Regions from separate parts of the Granulosicoccus antarcticus IMCC3135 genome, predicted to be linked through region 2. Evidence: predicted binding sites of a transcription regulator. Region 2 holds the regulator's gene; the other holds the start of a gene.
What was found. The regulator sigma-54, encoded in region 2, starts transcription at its own class of promoters, with help from an activator protein. The targets are predictions, from matches to a motif close to TGGCANGNTNCNTGCTT.

Region 1: the regulator sigma-54 is predicted to act here: its motif matches at 5,343-5,359, upstream of urtA (urea ABC transporter substrate-binding protein).

Annotation. Positions count from the first base shown of each region.
Region 1 is NZ_CP018632.1:6,120,150-6,129,343, forward strand. It holds gene IMCC3135_RS26515 (adenylate/guanylate cyclase domain-containing protein) at 1-507, shown strand, start outside; gene IMCC3135_RS26520 (DMT family transporter) at 565-1,479, opposite strand; gene IMCC3135_RS26525 (hypothetical protein) at 1,541-2,308, opposite strand; gene IMCC3135_RS26530 (alpha-ketoglutarate-dependent dioxygenase AlkB) at 2,359-2,982, opposite strand; gene IMCC3135_RS26535 (hypothetical protein) at 3,063-3,335, shown strand; gene glmS (glutamine--fructose-6-phosphate transaminase (isomerizing)) at 3,387-5,207, shown strand; gene urtA (urea ABC transporter substrate-binding protein) at 5,423-6,721, shown strand; gene urtB (urea ABC transporter permease subunit UrtB) at 6,954-8,537, shown strand; gene urtC (urea ABC transporter permease subunit UrtC) at 8,539-9,194, shown strand, end outside.
Region 2 is NZ_CP018632.1:6,698,835-6,708,028, reverse strand. It holds gene rapZ (RNase adapter RapZ) at 1-95, opposite strand, end outside; gene hprK (HPr(Ser) kinase/phosphatase) at 92-1,135, opposite strand; gene IMCC3135_RS29035 (PTS sugar transporter subunit IIA) at 1,135-1,719, opposite strand; gene hpf (ribosome hibernation-promoting factor, HPF/YfiA family) at 1,846-2,163, opposite strand; gene IMCC3135_RS29025 (RNA polymerase factor sigma-54) at 2,374-3,912, opposite strand; gene lptB (LPS export ABC transporter ATP-binding protein) at 4,157-4,900, opposite strand; gene lptA (lipopolysaccharide transport periplasmic protein LptA) at 4,915-5,415, opposite strand; gene lptC (LPS export ABC transporter periplasmic protein LptC) at 5,469-6,047, opposite strand; gene IMCC3135_RS29005 (KpsF/GutQ family sugar-phosphate isomerase) at 6,055-7,029, opposite strand; gene IMCC3135_RS29000 (MlaA family lipoprotein) at 7,068-8,072, opposite strand; gene IMCC3135_RS28995 (ATP-binding cassette domain-containing protein) at 8,292-9,140, shown strand; gene mlaE (lipid asymmetry maintenance ABC transporter permease subunit MlaE) at 9,137-9,194, shown strand, end outside.

The DNA.
Region 1 (9,194 bases), 580 kb from region 2:
GTTGCAGCATTTGTGAACCATCACTTCTCACTGCTGGCAGATTGCATAGAGGCTGAAGAGGGCACCATCGACAAGTTCATGGGAGATGCCGTCATGGCCTTCTGGGGAGCTCCCGATGAGCAGACCGACAGCGCCGAACGCGCCTGCCGAGCCGCGCTTGCTATCGCCAGCACCATCCATGAAGACAACAAACAACGGCTGGCCAACGGAGAACAGGCTGTCGATATACGTATTGGCATTCATACGGGCATGGCCACCGTGGGCAATATCGGCGCACCAGGCCGGCTTAATTACACCGTCATTGGCGACACTGTCAATATCGGCCAGCGGCTGGAGCAATTGGGCAAAGAGATCTACCCGACTCACAACAAGGTGTCTATTCTGGTCAGCGACAAGACGGCCATCAAACTCAGCTCTGCCTTCACCCTCGCTGCAGCAGGCAATCACAAACTCAAGGGCCGCCAGGATGGAATGGCAGTATTTGAAATTGTCACTGATATTGCCTGATCAAGGCAACGGGCTGCCATTGACGCTCGCCTATTCTGACAAGGACCAGCAGGGCTTTCAGTTGTTACTGAACTCGCGGCCATCCGCCCCGCTGGACAAGCGCTGTTTGCGTCTGGACTCGCGATGCACCGTGTAGATGGAAGCCCCGATAATGATTGCAGCGCCCACCCAGGTGCTTATGCCCGGCAATTCACTGAACAACCACCAGCCGAACAGTGTGGCGTACACAAGGCGCACATAGTCCAGAGATGCCAGCAACGACGCTTCACCATAGGAATAGGCGTAAATATTGGCTTTCTGCGAAAAGTAGGACACCACGCCGATACCCGCCAGTAAAACCCACTCATGCAAGGTGGGCGGCACCCAGTAAATATAGGCGGGGATAGCCATGACCAGGCCCACCCCTATAGCCTGAAAAGCGAGGATCGTACTGGGCGCCTCGGTTCGTGAGAGCATGCGGATGATCACCATGACCAGCCCGGCGCTGGCAGCGCCTGTCACAGCCATCAGACCGTAGATTGTGAAACCATCAGCGCCGGGCCTCAACATCACCAATACACCGATAAAGCCGATTGCCACAGCCGACCATCGATAGAGCCCGATAGTCTCCTTGAGAAACCACACCGCAAAGATGGTGACGAAAAAACTCTTGGCGAAAGCAATGGCGGTTGCATCAGCCAAGGGCATATTCAGAATAGCTGTGAAGCCACACAGCATGGCAATCATGGCCAATAGAATTCGGGCAATCTGCAACGGTAAACGGGATGTTCGCAGCGAATCAGGAAAAGTCCTGACCAGCACAGGAGCCAGCATCACGGTCATACCCAGCTGACGGACAAACAGAATCTGGGTGACCGGCAGGCGTTCTCCCACCAGCTTGATCATGGCGACCATCAGGGAGAAACCAAAGGCTGCCAGCATCAATATCAGAGCACCCTTGACGTTGTCAGACTGCTTGTCGAAATGCTCCAATTAATTCTCTGCCCTTGAGTAGAGAGTCAGCTTACCGAAAAAAACTACTGCAGAATACCGCTCATTGCTTGATCGGCCTGATCGTTTTTCTGGTCGGGTCACCCACGACAATCATGACCTCTCGCGAGGCGCGCTGGAGTGTGTCGCCCGGGTTGATGGCCGTAAAGCGGAAAACATGCTCCCCCTCATCATCATTGTCCGTGTCCCAGTAAAATGTACGACTGCCGTCGCCATTGGCCTCGAAGCTGGCAGTGTATGGCAGCCTGTCTACCTGCAACACGGGAATCAGACCACCGGGCAGGATTGCATCCACATGCAGACTGACAACAACACCGGCGCTGACAACCTGGTTAGGCAGCTCAATCAGCATGGGTTCAGCAGCAGAGTCCACAGCCCAACCCGAGGGCAGATAGTCCTCCTTCGGCTCAAGCAAGGACTTCTGCCAGGATTCCTGCAAGAGCTCAGGGGGCGCTACTGCCCGCCCTGTTTTCATAGCGCGTTGAATCAACAGATCACGACTCTCCAGCATCTGGCCGGTGTCGACATTGGAGAGCAATATTTCGATTCGGGTTTCCAGAGCGAGATCGGGCCCTGCTCGCCAGTCCACGAATAACTGCCCTGCATCGTCCACAACCAGACGCGCGCCCGCCGGCGCATCGCCCAGGGAGACCTGGACCCGCACACCCTGATCGGTCACCGCCGCCATCGGCTGCTGCAAATGCTCGCCCGGCGCCAGCATGAGGGACTTTGTCACGACCAGGTTAGCGGCGTTCGCGGCGGACATTCCCACCATTGCCAACACGACCAACAACACGCCACCTGGAGTCACTGTCCTATGCCTCTTGCAATAACTGTATTTCAAAACCCTACCCCTCCATGTCATAGCGCCTTGCGAAACGTCAGATTCCAGCGCACCGGGCCAAAACGTGGATGCTCGGAAAACTTGAGTTTGCGCACCCCGTGAAAAAACAGACGTGCCGGACCACCAAATACCAGTACGTCACCGTCGCTCAAGTTTACTGGGATTGAGCTCCCCCGTCGCTCTGATCCGAGCACGAAAAAGCGTGCATTAATCCCTAAAGATACTGAAACGATAGGTGCATCACAATCTGACTCATCCCTATCCTGGTGAGCCCCCATTTGTGTGCCGGGCTGATAGTAATTGATCAGGCAGGCATCCGGTCGAAAGCCTGGAAATCCGGCCAACTCCGCAGCCGTTTCTGCCAGCTGGCGAAAAATTACAGGCATCACCGGCCACGGCTCTCCTGTCAGCGGATCAATGTCGCTGTAGCGGTACCCTTGCCGGTCAGACAACCAGCCAAACTGGCCGCAATTGCTGGTCTGCACAGACATATACGAGCCTCTTGATGTCTGCATGCGGCGCAACGGCGCCGCCATCAGAACCGACTCGAGCTCACCCTGCAAAGCAGCCGAGTCGGCGAAGTCACGCAACAAGACCATACCTGGACAAATTTCAACCGAATCGGAAAAAAGATCTCTCATCGAAGCCCCCTTCGCTGCTTTCTACCCGGGATCGGGCATAATTCCTGACTTACTCCCTCGCATTACGCACAATGCGCTCTATGCTCACTTCCAAGGCTCCAACCGAACTGGTCGAACATCTGTGCCGACACAGTAGTCTGAACTCATTCGATGCAGTCCGTCTGATCGATGAAATTCTGGCCTTCTATGACGAATCCAGCGCCAGCTTCATCCAGCGCAGACATCATGAGCTGCAGAAGTCGGGACTGGCGAACGCTGCCATTTACAAACAGATCAGCGAAGAGCTGGAACACCACCGGTTCAAGGTTGAACCACTCACGGAACGCCAGATCCGCCGCACTATCTACGGCTGAACTGGCTAACGACCTTCTGACCCATCAATTTCCAACGGCATCTAGACACTCATGTGCGGAATCATCGCTTATACCGGTAGCAAGGAGGCCAGCTCCATTCTCATAGACGGCCTTCACCGTCTGGAATATCGCGGCTATGACTCTGCCGGCATTGCGCTGGTCCATCGCAAACGGATTCGCTGCTGGAAGGCTGCTGGCAAGATATCGATGCTGGAACAAGGCTTGCCCGAGACCACGCCGGGCCATTGCGGCATCGGTCATACTCGCTGGGCGACACACGGCGCTCCGACCGATGCGAATGCCCACCCTCATACCGATACCGATCTGAGAATTGCTGTCGCTCACAACGGCATCATCGAAAATGCGGACTCTCTGCGTGCACAACTGATTGCTCAAGGTGTCACGTTCAGCTCGGAGACCGATAGCGAGGTGCTGGCCCACTTGCTGGCCGCATACGACGGCTCGCTTATTGATGCCATGCGCACCGTACTCCCCAAGGTACAGGGTACCTACGGACTGGCTGCTATCGATCGCAATGCGCCAGACACGATCGTTGTGGCCCGTCTGGGTAGCCCGGTCATTCTGGGCATCGGCGAAAACGAGATGCTGGCCGCCTCCGACATGTCTGCGCTGGCCAGACATACACAGGAGATCGTGCACCTGGATGACGGTGAAGTGGCAGAACTGAGCCCCAGGGGTTTTCACGTCACCACCATGGATGCCCGTCCCAGTCAGAAGTCCTCAACTCAGCTCTCAGGAGCTCTGGCCGATTACGACAAAGGCGGCTATGCCCACTACCTGCACCGCGAAATACGCGATCAGGTTGAAGTAGTGCAACGTACCCTCAGCGGCCGACTGGACTTGCGTTTTTCCACCGCTCACCTTGGCGGCCTGAACCTGGCCCCGCGTGATCTGCTCAATACCCGTCGAATAAAGATTCTGGGCTGTGGCTCTGCCTACTACGCAGGCATGGCCGGAGCTCATATGATCGAAGGACTGGCGCGTCTGCCGGTCAGTGCCGAACCGGCTGCCGAGTTCCGCTACCGGAACCCGGTAGTGGAGCCGGAGACCTTGTACATCGTGGCCAGTCAGTCGGGGGAGACGTTCGATACATTAGCCGCATTGCGAGAGATACGACGCAAGGGAGGCTTCGTACTGGGCATTGTCAATAGTGTGGGCAGCACGATTGCACGAGAGGTAGATGGTGGCATCTATATGCATGCAGGACCTGAAGTCTCCGTAGCATCGACCAAGGCCTATACCAGCATGCTGACTGTATTCTCCCTTCTTGCCTTGATGCTCGGACGTCTACGAGATGTCTCACCACAACGTGGCAGCACCCTGGTGGCAGCTCTGCAGGAACTACCTGACAAGGTCGGTGAGACACTGGCTCTGGAAGACTCCATAGCAGCCATAGCACCGACACTGATCAAGGCTCACAGCGCTTTCTTTCTGGGTCGCACCGCCTCCTATCCGGTAGCCCTGGAAGGTGCGCAAAAACTCAAGGAAATCTCCTATATACATGCTGAGGCCTACCCCGCCTCCGAACTCAAACACGGGCCGCTGGCGTTGATCAGTAGTACAACCCCGTGCATCGTTTTGCTACCTGATGATGAGTTGCTGACCAAATCTCTGACCTCGCTCGAGGAGATCAGAACACGCGGGGCACCCATCATAAGCCTCACCGATTCCAATCATCCACGCATCCACGAGCTCAGCGATCAGCTCATAACACTACCGGCCGTAAGCACGCTGCTACAGCCCATCGTGGCAGGCATTGCCTTGCAATTACTGGCCTATCACTGCGCCCTCTTACTCGAACGAGACATTGACCAACCGCGCAATCTGGCCAAGAGCGTCACGGTGGAATAACAACACGCCTGCCCGTGACATGCGCAGCAAATATGGCACCATTCTGGTGCCGATAACGCACCATTAAATTGCATCATTGCGGCAATACCCGGTTACATAAAACCCAAGCCATTGAAAACATGAGCTAATTACCATTGGCACAGTCCCTGTAATAACAGTACTGATTGTTCATGAAAGAACAACGGATCTGCTAACCATTCAGGGATACATGTCACATGCTGTTTAAACGAAGCTCTCGTCGATCAATTCTGGCCATGACCGCAATCGGTCTGACTACTTTGAGCCTGTCGCTGCAGGCGCAGGAAGACACGATCAAGGTCGGAATTCTTCATTCCCTGTCCGGCACCATGGCGATCTCGGAAACCACACTCAAAGACACCATGCTGATGCTCATCGAGCAACAGAACGCCAACGGTGGCCTGCTGGGAAAACAACTGGAAGCCGTTGTTGTCGATCCTGCCTCGGACTGGCCTCTGTTTGCAGAAAAGGCACGTGAGTTGATTGACAAGAATGGTGTCGCTGCCATTTTTGGCGGCTGGACCTCAGTGTCACGAAAATCAGTATTGCCGGTCATCGAAGAACTCGACAGCCTGATGTTCTACCCGGTTCAGTATGAAGGCGAAGAGTCTTCGAAGAACGTCTTCTACACCGGCGCCGCTCCCAACCAACAGGCAATCCCTGCGGTCGATTACCTGACAAACGATATCGGTGTCGAGCGCTGGGTACTGGCAGGTACCGATTATGTCTACCCTCGAACCACCAACAAGATTCTGGAGGCCTATCTGAAAGCCAACGGTGTTGCTGATGAAGACATCATGATCAACTACACCCCTTTCGGCCATTCAGACTGGCAGTCCATCGTTGCTGATATCAAACGCTTCGGTTCAGAAGGCAAGAAAACCGCTGTTGTATCTACTGTCAACGGCGATGCCAATGTGCCTTTCTACAAAGAGCTGGGCAATCAGGGTATCTCTGCTGAAGACATCCCGGTTATCGCCTTCTCTGTCGGTGAAGAGGAACTCTCAGGTTTTGATACAGCACCTCTGGTAGGTCATCTGGCTGCATGGAACTATTTCATGAGTATCGATAGTGAAGCCAATGATGAGTTCATCGACAGCTGGATCGAGTTTACCGGCAACGAAGATCGCGTAACCAATGACCCCATGGAAGCTCACTACATCGGCTTCAACATGTGGGTAAAAGCGGTAGAGAAAGCAGGTACAACAGAGTCCGCAGCTGTGCAGGATGCAATCATCGGTGTTGCCGTACCTAACTTGTCCGGCGGCTACTCGGCCATGATGCCTAACCACCACATCACCAAGCCCGTTCTCATTGGTGAAATCCAGGATGACGGCCAGTTTCAGGTCGTTTGGGAAACACCCGGTCTGGTAGCCGGTGACGCATGGTCTGACTTTCTGGATAGCTCCAAGGACATTATCTCCGACTGGCGTGCACCCTTGTCCTGCGGAAATTACAACGTGACCACCAACGTGTGCTCTGGGCAGAATCTCTAAGCTGCGCTAAAGCCGACGCAAGTGTACGACGCCCTGCACCCTGTGGTGCAGGGCTATTAGCCCCAAACTTCCTCACGCGACCTCAACTGACGCCTCTGGCATGCAGCCAGATATCCGGTGTTTTTCTGACTTATCAACTCACGGCTCAGAAAGGAAATTCATTACAACTATGGCCCTTTCACCACAATCACGATTTCGCCTGCTCCGACCTTTATTATTACTCTTACCGCTGGTGTGCTCCCTACTGGCCACAGCAGCCAATGCCGAAGTAAAGAGTGGCATCGACGAGCTTGACGGGCCCTTCACCCAATTTGTCGAAGGCAAGGGTGCGGATCGCACCAAGGCCCTTGATGCCATCGCCGCGCTGGAGCGCAATGACACACGAGAAGTTCTCGACGGCATCCTGAATGGAGATCTGATGCTTCACAAGGCTACCGATACCATTGTCTGGGCAAGCCTTGATGGACGAAAATACACCATGCAGTCGCTGGATCGCAGCAAGGATCTGGGCAGCGATACCAAGCGCAAACTGTCACGACTGAAGGTAACCAATAGCATCAGGAGCCATCTGCGTAGCCTGATTGCCAGCCTCGGCCTGCGATCTGACAACCCGGTCCAGCGTCTGGCAGCCATTGACGCCCTGATGGAAACACCAGAACAACTGCCTGATGAGACTCTGACAGAGCTACTCGGCAGCGAATCTGACAAAAAGGTACTTGCCTCGCTGCATGCTCTGGAAGCACGCAAACAGGCAATCTCTGATAATCCGGCGACACGGCTTCAGGCTCTCGAGACATTAAAGACAGACCTTTCCGGCAGCAGCCGTTCTCTGGTCCAGCAAATGGCCGCCACCGACGTTGAGCCATCCGTGCAGGAAGCCGCTGCAAAGGTCGTCATTCGTCAAGCCGAGAAAGTCACCTTCTTTGCCAGACTGGAAACTGTTTTCTTCGGACTGAGCCTTGGTTCGGTTCTGGTGCTGGCCGCCATTGGCCTTGCCATCAGCTTCGGGGTCATGGGCGTCATCAACATGGCCCATGGAGAGTTGATCATGCTGGGTGCCTACTGTGCCTGGGCCATGCAGCAACTCATGCCCAACGCACTGGGGGTCTCCCTGCTGCTTTCAATTCCTGTCGCTTTTCTATTCACAGGATTAATCGGCATATTCATCGAACGCACCGTTATCCGCTTTCTGTATGGACGCCCACTGGAAACACTGCTTGCCACTTTTGGTATCAGCCTGATTCTGCAGCAACTGGTGCGAACCTTTATCTCCTCCCAGAACGTACCCGTGGCTAACCCCGAATTCATGAGCGGTGTCGTTGAAATCAACAGCGTCTTCAGTCTGACTTCTAACCGTTTGTACATACTTGCATTCTGTTTAGTGGTTTTCTTCCTGCTGTTATCACTGCTCAGATACACACGCTTTGGCCTGGAAGTACGTGCGGTAAGCCAGAACCGATCCATGGCCAGAGCCATGGGCGTGCGCTCCTCACGTATTGATTCACTGACCTTCGGTCTGGGAGCCGGCATCGCCGGCATTGCCGGGGTCGCGCTGTCGCAACTGACCAATGTGGGACCCAACCTGGGTCAGGCCTATATCGTCGACAGCTTCATGGTTGTTGTATTTGGCGGTGTAGGCAATCTGTGGGGCACACTCATCAGTGGCATGACACTGGGTATAGCCAACAAGATAATGGAGCCATGGGCCGGCGCCATACTGGCGAAAATTCTGGTGCTGATTTTTCTCATCATGTTCATACAAAAGCGCCCCAGAGGGCTCTTTCCACAACGCGGCCGTGCTGTGGAGGCAGGTTGAAATGACTACTAAAACCGTAGAGACCGTAGAGGCTGTGAAAGAAGAAGCCGTAGAAACAGCTGCCCCCAGATCCGCAGGGCGACAACGTGGCAGCCTTGTATTTATCCTGACGCTGATCGCACTGATCATCGGCGTCTCGATTTGCAACAAGCTACCTGAAGGCCATGCCCTGTATGTCAGCAACTACATGGTGACGTTGCTGGGCAAATACTTGACCTATGCGATTCTGGCAGTCGCTGTCGATCTGGTCTGGGGATACCTGGGCATCCTCAGTCTGGGCCATGCAGCCTTCTTTGCACTGGGTGGTTATGTCATGGGCATGCACCTGATGCGCCAGATTGGCGATCGTGGTGTTTATGGCAATCCGGACCTTCCCGACTTCATGGTATTTCTCAACTGGACAGAACTACCGTGGTACTGGACAGGCTTTGACAACTTTGCCTTCACCGCCTTGATGATCCTGCTTGTGCCAGGCCTGCTGGCCTATGTTTTTGGCTGGTTCGCCTTCCGCTCACGGGTCAATGGTGTCTACTTGTCTATCATCACTCAGGCTCTGACCTATGCATTGATGCTGGCCTTCTTCCGCAACGAAATGGGCTTTGGTGGCAACAATGGTTTGACCGATTTTCGCGAACTACTGGGATTCGACCTGCGCTC
Region 2 (9,194 bases):
TTGTCGATACAGAAAAAACCTTCATCCTCCAGAGTATGGAGTGCGACGCTTTTTCCTGAGCCCGACAGGCCTGTGACTATCGTCAGACGCGTCATTGAGGTGTCTCCTTGTCAGAGGTAACGTCGGTACCTGATTTTGGGGGAAGTGGTGCGCTGGGGCGCAGTCTGTATTGCCGGGAGGCCAGGGCGAGTGCCCGCTCCTGCTTGCTGACCAAGTCTCTGGATGCACTATAACCGCCTGCACGCAGAATCTGATCTCGGATCGCAGCTTCGACCAGGACCGCCATGTTACGTCCCGGTGCCACTGGAATAGTGCGTTTGGGGACCTTGACGCCCAGTACCAGACGAGTTCCGGTCGGTTCTCCAATGCGATCTCCGGCGATGGCCGCCAGATCCTTGTTGAAATCCTCGCCACTGACCGGTTGCAGATGCACGATGCATCGCAGGATCTTCCGGGCCCGAGTGTGTGCATCACCGTACATCAGGGCAATGTTGAGGACGCCAAGACCGCGCACTTCCAGAAAATCCTGCAGCAGTGGCGGACATTGGCATTCCAGAGTGCCGGGTGCTATACGGGTGAATTCAGGGGCATCGTCGGCGACCAGTATATGGCCACGGCTGATGAGCTCCAGAGCCAGTTCACTTTTGCCGACGCTGGCATTTCCGGTGATAAGGACCCCGGTGCCATGAACGTCCATCATCACGCCATGAATGATTTCGCGCTCAGCCAGCAGTTGCGTCAGCAAAAACCGCATGCGGCTGTGTAATTGACTGTAATCCGCTGTCGAGCGTATCAAGGCGATGCGTTCGCGCTCAGCCAGCTCAATGATGCTCGGCGGCGCAGGCAGAGAATCGGAAATCACGATCATGTCGCAGGTATTGGGCAAGGAATACTCGAAGCGTGAGGTATCCAGCACCGAGGTTTCGTTGAACAGCCGCACTTCAGCCGCGCCCAGAAGCTGGATTCGGTTGGGACTGTTGAAATTCAGCGGCCCGAGCAGTCGCGGACGTTCTCCGGGGGCCAGGTCGCGTGTCAGCATGCGCGAGCTTGCATCGTGACCGGCCGCCCAGCTCAGATCCAGATCCTTGCCAAGTGCCTGTACCGCTTCACCAACGGTCAGTTGTCGTGATGACATCAGTCTGTTGTAGGTGGCAGAGAGGCCAGGTGTGCGTAGAGGTTATTTGGCTCGACAAACCCGCGCAGAGAGGTGCGTAGTGCCTCATCGCTGAAGCGGCGCGCCAGTTGAGCCAGAATCTTCAAGTGTTCATCGTTGCAGTGTTCAGGGACCAGCAGGCCCAGTACCAGATCGACAGGCTGACCATCAGCGGACTCATAGTCAACGCCCTGGTTGAGGGTCACAAGCGCGGCTATAGGTTCCTGAATATTGCTGAGTCGGCTGTGGGGGAGGGCAACGCCGTGGCCCAGACCGGTACTGCCAAGCCGTTCGCGGCTGATCAGTGCGTCGAGTATCTGCATGTCACTGAGGGTTTCTGGTTCACCCTCGTTTTTGCTGCTTTGTTTGCGTGACAACCTGACCTTGCGGGTGCCAGATTTGCTTTCGTTGGTGTCGTTGTCGGCTAGGGCTTCGGCATCACTCGCGCTCTTTGCTCTGAGTGATTCGCCCAACAGCTCTGCCAGTGTCTGCAAAGTGCGCTTTTTGCTCTGGATCTCGCACTGACAACGTATACGCTCGGGTTCGAGCAGATCGGATAAATCCATGGTGTAAAAGTTTGGCCACACTTTTTGTCTCAGAGATCCTGCAGTTTGCACTGTTACAGGAGCTTTGAGTGATTGCGAAAGCGCTATTGTGCGCTCTCGCAGATCGGATTAAAAGCGTCGGATGGATTATTCAGGGATTGCGGTGTCACCCGTGCGTCGGTGAGTCTTCATTTTTTCCTTGTGCCGAATCAGCTGTCTGTCCAGTTTGTCCGTCAACAGATCAATAGCTGCGTACATATCCGGCTCGGTGGTATCTGCGTACAGCTGGGTGCCAGAAACCTTGATGGTGGCCTCAGCTTTCTGTCGGCTCTTCTCCACGGTAAGAATCACGTGGACCCCGAAGAGGTTGTCAGAGTGGCGCTGGAGGCGTTCCATCTTGTCATTCACATAGTTGCGCATCGAGCTGGTGACATCAACGTGGTGACCGGTTACGGTTAAGTTCATGGGCATCTCCTGGTGTTCAACAAAGGGTTCAACTTTGGAATGCGAGAGTCCGCAAGGACCTCGCGGAATGTCAGGACCGTTGCCGGCCCCATACGAACATATAGACAGATGTCGGCAACCCCAATGCCCCACTTAACCCCGGGTCGACTTGCTTCGGAGTGGTGTTTGAAAGGCTTTTTGGCAAAGGGTGCTGTAGAGTCATAAAATCTTTCAGTTCAAACGTTTACGCTCATTTGATGGCGGAATTGCCATGGATTCACGATACTTGGCAACGGTGCGACGCGCAACCTGTATTCCCTCTGCGACTAACGTACTGGCAATCTTACTGTCAGATAACGGTTTCGTAGCGTCCTCCGCGGCGATGAACTTCTTGATCATGGCGCGTATGGCGGTTGCCGAGCATTCGCCGCCGTTGGCGGTGGAGACGTGACTTGAGAAAAAATACTTGAATTCAAAAATACCGCGTGGTGTATGAATGTATTTGTGGGTGGTAACGCGTGAGATGGTGGACTCGTGCAGGCTCAGTTGTTCGGCAATATCGCGCAAGACCAGCGGTTTCATGGCCTCGTCGCCGTATTCCAGAAAGCTGCGCTGACGCTCGACGATAGCGGTGGCCACACGAATCAGCGTCTCGTTGCGGCTTTGCAGGCTCTTGATGAACCAGCGCGCTTCCTGCAGATGGTTCCGCATGAAGTTGTTATCGTCACTTTTATCAGCACGTTTGACCATACCGGCATAGAGGGCGTTGATACCCAGTTTGGGGGCAATGTCAGGATTTAGTTCAACACGCCAGACGCCTTTGACTTTCTTGACGAAAACATCAGGCACGATATATTGATCGTGATCATTGACCAGCTGCCGGCCGGGGCGAGGGTTGAGGCTGCGAATCAGGGCGATGGCCTCTTGCAGTTGCTCCTCGTTTACCTTGAACAGGCGGCGCAGGCGTGCAAAATCGTGTGCTGCCAATAGCTCCAGATGGTCTTTGACAATGCCCAGAGCATTGGTTCTGATAATGGATTCAGGCAGTTGCATCAGTTGGATGGTCATGCACTCACTGGCATCACGAGCACCGCAACCGGGTGGGTCCAGGTGCTGCACAAGATGCAACACGGTTTCAAACTCATCTGCGATGAACATCAGGTCTTCATCAATGATGTCGCGGTTCAAACCGTCAATCAGGATGTCGACATCGTCTATCAGGTAACCGTTATTATCGATAGCATCGATAATGGTCTCGGCAATTTCCTGATCTCTTTCGGATAGTGGGGCGAAGCGGATCTGTTCGTTGAGGTGGTCCTGAATGCTGGCAATTCCGGCATTGTGGAATTCGGTGAAGTCGCGCGATTCACCGTCGCTGCCAGAGGTGCCTGTGCTGGAGGGGGAGGCTGAGTCATAAACATCATCCCAGACACTATCAACGGGCAGGTCTTCGGGCATGATGGTGTCGTCCTGGCCCTGTGAGCTTTCACCTGCCAGTTCAACCTCTGTGGCTGATTGCTTCTGCTCGGCCGCCGCCGTTTCAGCTTCTCGATTGGCTTCGCGCGTTTCGCGTGATTCGTTGGCCAGGTCGGCCTCGCGGGGCTCAGCGCCTTCGTCATCTTGCATCTCGAGCATGGGATTGCTGTCGAGAGCGGTCTGAATTTCAGTCTGCAGTTCAAGTGTCGACAATTGCAGGAGCTTGATTGCCTGCTGCAGTTGTGGCGTCATGGCCAACGACTGGCCCATCTTGATTTGCAGTGACTGTTTCATCGTGGGTGTCCGGTTGATTGCGGTCTTTGACAGATATAAAACTGCCACCGAGCCTTGGATAGACGCAATAATCCCGCCGCATTCGACCATTGCGTTAAAAACTTTAGTTACAAACTGGAAATAATTATTTTCACAGTAAATTCAATCACAATTACAGCTGGATATCGGCGGTTACATCAGGCAACTGTTGCCTGATTTTTGAGGGCTGCATTGGTTATTACCACCAGCAGGTTCAACAGCGTTATCAGATTTTGAAGTTGTCACCCAGATAGACGGTACGTACTTCTTCATTGGCGAGAACATCCGCCGGACTGCCTTCGGCAATCAGCTTGCCGTGGCTCAGGATATAGGCGCGGTCACAGATACCCAGAGTTTCGCGGACATTATGATCGGTAATAAGTACGCCGATGTTGCGCTCCTTGAGGTGCGTAATAATGCGTTGAATGTCGAGAATCGAGATGGGGTCGACACCGGCAAAGGGTTCGTCCAGCAATATGAATCCGGGATCGGCTGAAAGTGCCCGGGCTATTTCCACGCGACGTCGTTCGCCGCCAGACAGGCTGATTCCCAGGCTGTCCCTGATGTGTGAGATCTGCAGTTCTTCGAGCAGTGCTTCAAGGCGATCCTGCCGATCTTCCCGGTTGAGCTCCTTGCGGGTTTCAAGTATTGCCAGGATGTTCTGACTGACGGTCAGTTGGCGGAAAACCGAAGCTTCCTGTGGCAGATAACCCACACCCTTGCGGGCTCTGGCGTGCATCGGAAATTCGGTGATGTCCTCACCATCCAGAATAATGCTTCCCTGGTCCGGTTTGACCAGTCCCACAACCATGTAGAAGCAGGTGGTCTTGCCGGCACCATTGGGGCCGAGCAGGCCGACAACGTCGCCACTGTTGACCGACAGGGACACCCCTTCAAGGATGCGGCGCTTCTTGTAGGCTTTGAAGAGCTCATTGGCAGCCAGTGTGCGTCGCACCGGCGTCTCTGTCATGTCAGTTGGAAGTGTCACTCGTCAGCGCTCGTGGGTGGCTGAATCTGAATGCTGACGCGGCCCGATTTGGGGCCACCCTCTGCGCTGACCTTCTGTGTTCTGGCGTTAAAGGTGATGCGTTCGCTGACCAGTTCCTGTTTCGGCTGGCTCAAGGTTGCACTGCCTTCGAGTGTCAGTACACCTGCCAGAGCATCGTAGGAAATACGCTCTGCCTGGCCACTCATCAGTTCGCCGGCCTCGTTCTCTTGTTCGAAGCGGATGGGTGAGCCGTTGCCGGTAATCGTGCTCAAGGCATTGTTTTTCAATAAAATGGCAATGTGGTCAGCGGTTATACGCATGCTTCCCTGAGTAATTTCGACATTTCCAGTGAGAGTCTGGGTGCCGGCCACTTCGTCGAATTCAGACTTGTCTGCCTGTACTTCGATTGGCTGGGCAAGATCATTTTCGCGTGCCAGAGCCGGATTGAGTAGCGCTGCGTAGATGCATAGCAGCGTGCTCAGGAGCAGCCTGCTCATGAAAGATGACCTTGATTGCGAGGAAGTCTGTTTTTGGTTTTCATGTTCAGGTTTCACGGGCCAGGTACCTCGTAGCGTCCGGTGACTTCGGAAAGCAGGGAGAGCTTACCTTGATCAATGGCTGATTTCAGGCCCGTCGCCTGCAGACGCCAGGCCGGCGCACTGATTTCGATGACGGCATCGGTGCTGACCTCATTGGACTCGGTGGCTACCGTCAAGGTGCTGGTACGTATGGTGATCGGGTCGTAGTCCGCTGCAGATCGTTTGACAATAACATCGCCGTGCAGGGTGAACAGGTCTGGGGAGGTGTCAAAAGTGCCGCTATCGGATTGAATCTGCCACTGAGCACCTTCACGATTCAGCTCGACTCGCGGCGCCGTTATTTCGGATCGATCATTATCCGGGTAGTGCGCCAGTGTCTCACCCCGAATCGTATATTCGATCTGTCCCTGTTTGTCATATTTGCGCGAGCGAAAGTCGGCCATGTAGTAGTCCGAGCGGGTCTCGCGCATGTTGATGGTTTCTTCGACATTGAAGATTTCGGGCGCTTCCTCGATAAGATCGACAACCACGACGACCAGTATCAATATTGGGATCAGCAGCCAGTAACGTGAAAGCAGAGTGGAGAACATGTGTGATTCAGACGACCCCGGCAGCCAGTAGGGCGTGCATGGTCACGACACCTTCAAGCTTGTTGTCGGTAACCACGGGTAATGATGTGATGCGTAGTTCCTGCATGCGTGTCACCGCATTGAAAGCCATTTCTTCGCGGGTGATGGTGGCCGGATTGTGGGTCATGATGGAGCTGACAGTCAGGTTGCGGATATCGACATCCCGATCAAAAGTGCGACGCAAATCTCCATCGGTAAAAACCCCCGTGAGCTCATCGTTATCATTGGTCAAAGCCACCATTCCCAGCCCCTTTGATGTGATTTCTGCCACAGCATCCCGCAATGAGGCTGTATCAAGACTGCGCGGGCAGGCTGCGCCTTGTGTCATCACGTCGGCTACCTGAATCAACAAGCGACGTCCCAGTCGTCCGCCGGGGTGTGAGCGTGCAAAGTCTTCCTCGGTAAATCCGCGTGCACCGAGTAGTGCGATGGCCAGAGCGTCACCGAAAGCCAGTGAGGCTGTGGTGCTGGCGGTGGGTGTCAGGCCCAAGGGGCAAGCTTCGCGCTCCACGTGCGTATTCAGGACAATATCTGAAGCCTGTGCCAGCGGTGAATCAGGTTCTCCACAGAGACTGATCAGGGGAATACCCATGCGTCTGATACCCGGTGTCAGTATCAATAATTCTGATGAGCCTCCTGAATAGGAGATGGCAATGACAACATCATCACTGCGAAACATGCCCAGATCGCCATGACTGGCTTCTGCTGCATGAACGAAAAATGCCGGACTGCCTGTGCTGGCCAGAGTGGCTGCCAGCTTGGCACCTATATGCCCTGACTTGCCAATGCCGCAGACCACGATTCGTCCTTTGCAGGCGATCAGTAATTCGCAGGCACGCACAAAATTCTGGTCGATTCGTGATTCTAGTTGTGCAATAGCCGCCGCTTCGACACGGATGACGGAGCGGCCGAGGCTGAGTAGGGAATCAGGGTTGGTGGGCATCGGCTAGTCTGAGTTATCGGGGGCGCAATATGACTCTTCTAGTCTACGGCATCCAGTTCATCGGGCTGGCTCTGTTTATCCAGCGCATCCAGTCGGTCCAGCTCATCAAGCTCGTCTGGTTTGGTGGCATTGTCCAGTGCATCGAGTCGATCCAGTTCGTCCAGTTCGTCCGGCTTGGTGGCATTGTCCAGTGCATCGAGTCGATCCAGCTCGTCAAGTTCGTCCAGCTCATCGCTACCGCCCGGAGCATCGAGCCGGTCCAGTTCATCCAGCTCATCGAGTTCGTCCAATTGATCCAGATCGTCGAAATCATCGTTGTCATATGCGCTGCCGATACGTACTTCGCGCGTGCCTTCCCAGGTTGCTGAACGATGTTGCTGGACCCAGAAATCTCGCAGCGTCTGATAAGGGTCAATGGCATTATCGAGAAACTGGCCGGCCGCCAGCAGGCGTGCACGCAGAGCAATAAGTTCCAGTGCTGTCAACCCGATCAGGGCATCTGAGTTATCCGTCAGGTACGGATCGACATTGGTTGTAAACGTTTCGACAACCAGGCCCGTGCTGGAGCGGCCGTTGGCAGGGCCCAGGAATGGCAGCATCAGATAGGGGCCTTCACCAATACCCCAGACGCCCAGGGTCTGGCCGAATGACTCGTTGTGCTTGACCATGCCGGCACGGGTGCTGAAATCGATGAGCCCCAAGATGCCTGCTGTACTATTGTAGAGAAACCGGCCGGTATCGCTGCCTGCCTGTTTGAATTTGCCTTGCAAGAGGCCGTTAACAATGACATTGATATCGTCAAGGTTGCTAAAGAAGTTATTGACCCCCACCTCTACGAAGTCGGGCAATATGAATCGGTAGCCTTTGGCGACTGGCTTGAGAACTGCATTATCGACAGCAGTATTGAACGCATAAATCTTGCGGTTTGCGTTCTCGAACGGGTCGTAAACGGGCCCAGTGGGCGGGTTACTGGCACAACCTGTCAAATACAGTGCGAGTAACGTGACAAGCAGGAATAACTTTCTGGGTATTGGCTTTGCCATTGGACTGTAGTGTTTGACATCAGTGACGGGGATTCCATGATCATTGTAGCTGACACTGGATGAACGGACGAGGTAACGAATGAACGGACAAGGTAACGAGGTCAGCTGGCGAGAGACTGCCCATTTGTTGCTATTCGTACATGGTTATGTCCGACAGGGTATGACAGGCAAGCTGGTACACTCCCCCCGATTCGATTGCACTTGAGTACCTCAATCAACATGTCTGACGATGGACCGACGCTTGTCCAGATTCGTGACTTGCACTTCTCCCGAGGTAGCAAGCATATCTTCCGTGGTTTGAACCTGGATGTGCCGCGCGGCAAGGTAACCACTATTCTGGGACCGAGCGGCACAGGCAAGACCACGCTTCTGAAGATGATCGGTGGCCAGTTGAAAGCCGAACAAGGCTCAATCACGGTTGACGGGCTCAATGTCGGAAAGCTCAAGCGCTCCGAGCTGTACGAGTTGCGCAAGCGGCTTGGCATGCTGTTCCAGTCAGGCGCCTTGCTGACTGATCTGAGTGTTTTTGAAAACGTGGCTTATCCGTTGCGAGAACATACCGATCTGCCAGAATCCCTGATTTCACATCTGGTGCTCATGCGTTTGCATGCGGTTGGTCTGCGTGGTGCGAAAGATCTGTCGCCAGCCGAATTGTCAGGTGGTATGGCACGGCGCGCTGCATTGGCAAGAGCGCTGGTTTTTGACCCTATGATGATCATGTATGACGAGCCGTTTACCGGGCAGGACCCCATATCCATGGGCGTATTGCTGGAACTCATCAAAACAGTCAATTCAGCACTGGGCTTGACCAGTCTCATGGTCTCGCACGATTTGAAAGAGGCTTTGTCCATTTCCGACTACGCGGTCATTATCTCCGACGGTGTGGTGGTGGAAGCCGGCTCTCCGGCTCAGCTGGAATCTTCCGAGTCAGAGTGGGTCCAGCAGTTTTTACACGGCAAGCCAGACGGGCCTGTCCCGTTCCAGGCGCCGGCGCCCGATTATGCAAGTGAACTTCTGGGGGAATTGCCGGCAACAGCTGCAAAACCGCAGGCTGAGGCGGCGCGATGATCGATTTTCTGCAACGATTCGGGCGCGGCTGGATCAACAAAGTCGAGCGGCTGG